2 linked regions of the Agarilytica rhodophyticola genome follow. The protein of the gene in region 1 binds, or shares a complex with, the protein of each later gene. Links are inferred from orthologs where the notes say so. Each region holds a gene or a part of one and is shown in the gene's direction. Other genes may lie near its edges.

Region 1 (2,923 bases):
GCCTGGCTGTTTTGCGTATGGTTATGTCTGAATTCAAACGCATTGAAGTAGACGAGCGTATAGAGCTTGACGACGCTAGAGTACTCGCTGTCCTCGATAAGCTAGCTAAACAGAGAAAAGATTCTCTTAAACAGTATCAAGATGCAGGCCGCCAAGACTTGGCCGATGTTGAGTCTTATGAAATTGGCGTCATTCAAGACTTCCTGCCTGCAGCTCTAAGTGCGGATGAGATAGCGGCCATTGTCAGCAAAGCCATAAGTGATAGCGGCGCAGAGTCTATGAAGGATATGGGCAAGGTTATGGCACTTGTTAAACCTCAGGTTCAAGGTCGAGCCGATATGGGTGATATCAGCAAGACAGTGAAAGAACAGCTCGGATAATACCTACCTACCCCGCTGTTCTTTACTTATCTTAATTTTTTGTCATCGTCATTTTTGAGTTGTACACTTAAGCGATGAGTCGCATACCACAAACCTTTATCGATGATCTACTGACAAGATTAGATATTGTCAGTGTGATTGATAGCCGTGTAAAACTCAAAAAGACGGGTAAAAACTACTCCGCCTGCTGCCCATTCCACCAGGAAAAAACACCTTCGTTCACGGTTAGCCCAGACAAACAGTTCTACTACTGTTTTGGCTGCGGTGCTTCAGGCAATGCGCTGGGCTTTGTTATTGACTACGAACGCCTGGGATTTATTGATGCAGTAGAATCATTGGCTAAAACCGCTGGTGTCGAGGTTCCAAGGGAAGAAAACAAAGTCTTTAGGAAACAAGACTTTAGACGTAAAAAGCTTTATGAGATTTTAGAAAAAGCCAATAGGCACTATCAAGCACAGCTGAAACAGCACCCACAAAAAAATACGGTTGTTAACTACCTAAAGAATCGCGGCTTGAGTGGCGAAATAGCAAGAGACTTTGGCATTGGCTTCGCACCAGCGGGCAGAAACAATCTCTTAACAAAGCTCGGTAGCAACCAAGAAGAGATCGAACTGCTGATCGATTCAGGCCTGGTAATCTCTAAGCCTGAAGAAAACAAAAAATACGACCGCTTTCGCCAGCGCGTTATGTTCCCCATTAAAGATGAAAGGGGTCGAGTGATTGGCTTTGGGGGACGAGTATTAGGCGATGACAAGCCCAAGTATCTCAACTCGCCTGAAACCGAAGTTTTTCACAAAAGTCGCGAGCTATACGGCCTGTATGAAGCACGCAAAGCTGAACGGAAATTGGACCACCTACTAGTGGTAGAAGGCTATATGGATGTCATCGCCCTCGCCCAGTTCGGTATTCGCAATGCCGTGGCGACCTTGGGCACTGCCTGCGGGGAAGAGCATTTAAAGCTATCATTTCGTTATGTTAATGACATTGTTTTCTGTTTTGATGGCGACGCCGCAGGCCGCAGTGCTGCTAAGCGAGCACTTACAAACGCACTCAGCAGCATGGAAGATGGAAGGCAAATAAAGTTCCTCTTCTTACCAGAAGGCCAAGATCCCGATAGCCTTGTGCGTCAAATTGGCCCCGAGCGCTTTCAAGCTCAAATTAAACAAGCTGTGCCGCTAGAAGAATTCTTATTTGATGTGGCGGCGGAAAATATTGATATCAGCACTATGGATGGCCGTGCACGCTTTAGCAAAATATCGGCACCAATGATCGGCCAATTGCCAGAAGGGATTTTTCGCGAGCTCATGTTCGACAACCTGGCCAAGCGCACCGGCCTCACTCGCGAGGTGCTTGATGAGCTACAAAAAGAAAAGCTGGAATTACCTGAACCAGCGCCTATAGCAAAAACAGAAAAAGCAGGGACAGCAAAACAAACTAGCCAGACACAGCCATTAGTGTCTAGCACTGAGGCAAAGGAAACACGCACTGAGGCTACTGGTATAGCTGAGGCAACACCGTCATCAGTACCTCAATTCCAGCAAAAACAGGGACTAACAAAGAGTTTAAGGGCTTCCGCAGTTAACAAAAACCCCGCAAAAGTCGCCACTGTTTTGCTGTTAGATAACCCAAGCTTGTTACAACAGCTACAAGATGTACCCGATCTTACGGCTGATTCTAACCCCGATAGTGTGCGTTTAGGAGAAATTATTAACTACTTGCGCAAGCGCCCAGAGAGTAACTTCAACAGCATTTTAGGATTCTGGGGAGGAGCAAAAGGTATCAAACAGCAACAAGATCTTGCCTTTTTGATGGCTAATCATGAGATAAACGAGGCTAAATCAATACATAAACTCTATGACCAAGTCAGGGAGCTGCAAGATTCTATAGATGCACTAACGATTGCCAAGAACAAGATCGATCAAGTAGAAGAGTTGAAAACACTAAAGGCAAAAGGCTTGCAGAATCTCACAAATGAAGAAAAACAGCGTTTAATCGTCTTAACAAAAATATAATTCGCAATATAAGCGTCATGACAACGAGGCAAACATAGGCTAAATTCATAAATTTATACATCATTTACTATGATTTTATGGATAATTGTATGGATAGGCGAACCATATCCCGATATAATCGCCCGCTTGCCAAAATCCACCAAGTTATGCTACAGGAAGCTGAATGAGCGACCAGGGTAAAAATCAATCTCGCATTAAAGAACTTATCAATCGCGGACGCGAGCAAGGCTATCTCACTTACGATGAAGTGAATGATCACCTTCCTCAAGATATTTCTGATCCAGATCAAGTAGAAGATATTATCCAGATGATCAACGACATGGGCATTCGCGTCTATGAAGTTGCACCGGATGCCGACGAACTGCTTATGTCGGATGCGGAAAATCCAACCACGGATGAAATTGCCGCAGCCGAAGCAGCTGCCGCACTTGCAGCAGTTGAAACTGAAGCAGGCAGAACCACAGATCCAGTGCGCATGTACATGCGAGAAATGGGCACAGTGGAACTACTCACCCGCGAAGGCGAAATAGC
Region 2 (3,068 bases), 720 kb from region 1 along the record:
AGTTATTCTACTCGAAAAAGTGGGTAAACTAGGTGGCGTTGGCGACAAAGTTAACGTTAAGTCAGGCTTTGGCCGCAACTATCTTTTGCCACAAGGTAAAGCGATATCCGCCACTGCAGATAACCTAAAAGAATTTGAAGCGCGCAGAGCAGAGCTTGAGAAAGCTGCAGCAGATAAGAAAGAATCTGCTGAAATTCGCGCTCGTGAACTCGAAGAGCTTAGCGTTACTATCACTGCTAAAGCGGGTGATGAAGGCAAGTTGTTCGGTTCTGTTGGTGCACGTGATATCGCCGAAGCAATCACTGCTGCAGGCGTTGCAGTTACTAAAGCCGAAGTTAAACTGCCAGAAGGTACTTTACGTGAAATAGGTGAATATGAAATCACTTTGCAACTTCACGTAGACGTTGTACAAGCAGTTAAACTTCAAGTCGAAGCTGAGTAATTGCAAATACGCTATACCCGTAGCGTTATTTCTGAGTAAAATCGAGCGCACTGCTGGAATAATGGCCGGCAGTGCGCTTTTTTGCATCTTAAATATACATATCTAAGCAAAAAGTGCTTACTTTGAGGCCTACAGGCCCTAAGCTACTGAAAACCTTACTGCTGTTACCATAGAAAGTTACTTTAAGAAGGCTGCAAAATTTTTTCATCGCAACCTTTTCATCGCAACTATGTGAGGAAATATCCTCACAAGGCAGTACAATCAATAATACAATGCTTGCAAATATTTATACTTAAATAAAGATACGAATGTCTGAGTCTGAACCCTACGATTATCCTGAAATAGAGCGCGAGCTTCACAGTGATGAAATGCCTGCTGCGGGTGTTATGCCTCACTCATTAGAAGCCGAACAGTCAGTTTTAGGCGGCCTGCTGCGTGACTCCAGTCAATATGACGCTGTCGCTGAAGTGGTATCAGATAGTGACTTCTTTAAGCTCGGTCACAGTAAGATTTTCAGTGTCATGGCTGAGCTTATTGAACGTGAGCAACCGATTGATGTTATTACTGTCTCTGAAGAGCTGAGCCACCGAGATGAGCTAGAGAGTGCAGGCGGCTTAGACTATATTGCTGACCTTGCTACCCAGGTTCCTAGTAGTGCCAATGTGGTCGCCTACGCAAAAATCGTACGCGAGCGGGCGACGTTAAGGCAGTTGATCTCTGCTGCTACCGAGATCAGCCGGGCTAGCTACAACCCTGGTGGACTGGCTTCTGATGATTTGCTACAGCTGGCTGAAAAACGTGTATTAGAAATTTCTGAAGAGCGTCCTAAAGAAGGGGGCTTTGCCGACGTTAATACGCTTTTGAAGGAGACGGTTGATAAAATTGATGAGCTTTTTCGCTCTGATAGTGATATCACGGGCCTTAAAACAGGTATTAACGAACTCGATGAGAAAACGTCAGGCTGGCAAAATGGCGAACTTATCATTCTTGCTGCTCGTCCTTCTATGGGGAAAACGGCGCTAGCATTGAACTTTGTCGAGTCCGCTATTCTTACTCAAGATCGCCCGGCATTGATCTTCAGTATGGAGATGCCGTCAGGATCTTTAGTAATGCGGATGTTGTCGTCGATGGGGCGAATCGACCAAGGGCGTTTGCGTAATGGTAAATTGACTGAAGAGGATTGGCCAAAGCTAGAGGTTGCTGCGCGCAAGCTAAAAGATAAAAAGTTATTTATCGACGATACCGCGGGACTAACCCCTAATGAAGTTCGTGCCCGTGTACGAAGAATCGCCAGAGAACATGGTAACCCAGGCATGATCATGCTGGATTACCTACAGCTGATGCACGTTGGCGGTGGCAGTGAGGGTAGAACTCAGGAAATATCTGAAATATCACGTGCGCTTAAGGCGCTGGCGAAAGAATATGACTGTCCAGTTATTGCACTTTCTCAGCTTAATCGTGGTGTTGAACAACGACCCAACAAACGGCCTATGAACTCGGATTTGCGGGAATCTGGTGCCATTGAGCAGGATGCAGACGTCATTTTATTTATCTATCGAGATGAATACTACAATGAAGAAAGCCCGGATAAAGGGATTGCAGAATTAATTATCGGTAAGCAACGTAATGGTGAAATAGGTACATGTAGAGCTGCTTTTGTGGGGAAATTTACCCGCTTTGATAATCTCGCTCCAGAATATTTCCAAGGCCCCCAATAAGTTCCGACGAAAAGGCTTTTTTAAAGCTTGTGCGTTGCAGTGCAGCAGATTATTATTCTGCTGTATAACCACTGTTCAGGACATATCATGCAAGTTTTTCATCAAATAAAAAGCGTGCGAGAAGCACTTCAGCAAGCAAAAAATGAAGGTAAAAAAGTTGGCTTTGTGCCCACGATGGGCAACCTTCATAATGCCCATCTGGCGCTGGTGAAAACAGCACAAAACTATGCAGATATTGTGGTGTGCAGTATTTTTGTCAACCGCCTGCAATTTGGCTTAAATGAAGATTGGGACAAATACCCGCGCACTCTGGAAAATGATATTCAAAAGCTAAAAAGTGTTGGCTGCCATATATTGTTCTGCCCTGAAGAGCAGGAAATATACCCCAACGGGATGGATGCACAAACCCGTGTTATTGTACCTTCGATGGCTGATGTTCTTTGCGGCGCGAGCCGCCCTGGCCATTTTGAAGGGGTCACTACAGTTGTTTCTAAGTTATTTCACATTGTCCAACCTAATATTGCGGTTTTTGGCCTTAAGGACTTTCAGCAACTGGCGATTATCCGACGCATGACTGAAGATTTATGTATTCCTGTTGAAGTTATTGCAGGTGATATTGTGCGTGAAGACGATGGCTTGGCAATGAGCTCACGCAATACTTTTATCACTGCTAAAGAGCGTCCTAAAGCTAATCAGCTGCACCTGAGTTTAAAATGGGTGTGTGAGCAAATAAATCAAGGAGAAAAAGATTTTCAGCTATTGGAAAACGAAGCAAAAGCACAAATAAGTGCAGCGGGCTTTCGTCCAGATTATTTTAATGTGTGCAACAGTAAAACCCTTGCACCAGCAGCTAACGACGATAAATATATTACTGTTCTCGGTGCCATGTATACCCAGGGTGCTAGGCT

What was found. The genes of interacting proteins can lie anywhere in the genome.
Region 2: the proteins of dnaG (region 1) and dnaB are in contact, whole or in part, in a crystal structure (PDB 2R6A), measured with the Geobacillus stearothermophilus proteins. The link is inferred for Agarilytica rhodophyticola from one-to-one orthologs. Residues at the interface, in WP_049624496.1 of Geobacillus stearothermophilus: Lys456, Leu457, Leu458, Pro459, Ala460, Asn463, Ala464, Leu467, Leu535, Leu536, Ile537, Ala538, Gln544, Glu545, Asp548, Tyr549, His552; in WP_033016901.1 of Geobacillus stearothermophilus: Ser13, Glu15, Ala16, Gln18, Glu91, Leu92, Asp94, Ala95, Val96, Pro97, Thr98, Ala99, Ala100, Asn101, Tyr104, Tyr105, Ile108.

Annotation. Positions count from the first base shown.
Region 1 is NZ_CP020038.1:2,174,186-2,177,108, reverse strand. It holds dnaG (DNA primase), read left to right. Parts: upstream 1-454; coding sequence 455-2,392; downstream 2,393-2,923. Other genes in the region: rpoD (RNA polymerase sigma factor RpoD), read left to right, coding at 2,556-2,923; BVC89_RS09205 (GatB/YqeY domain-containing protein), read left to right, coding at 1-380. UniProt on the Escherichia coli protein: RNA polymerase that catalyzes the synthesis of short RNA molecules used as primers for DNA polymerase during DNA replication.
Region 2 is NZ_CP020038.1:1,449,221-1,452,288, forward strand. What follows is about bases 19-2,985. They hold dnaB (replicative DNA helicase), read left to right. Parts: upstream 19-810; coding sequence 811-2,160; downstream 2,161-2,985. Other genes in these bases: rplI (50S ribosomal protein L9), read left to right, coding at 19-442; panC (pantoate--beta-alanine ligase), read left to right, coding at 2,248-2,985. Outside these bases: more of rplI, read left to right, coding at 1-18; more of panC, read left to right, coding at 2,986-3,068. UniProt on the Escherichia coli protein: The main replicative DNA helicase, it participates in initiation and elongation during chromosome replication. Travels ahead of the DNA replisome, separating dsDNA into templates for DNA synthesis.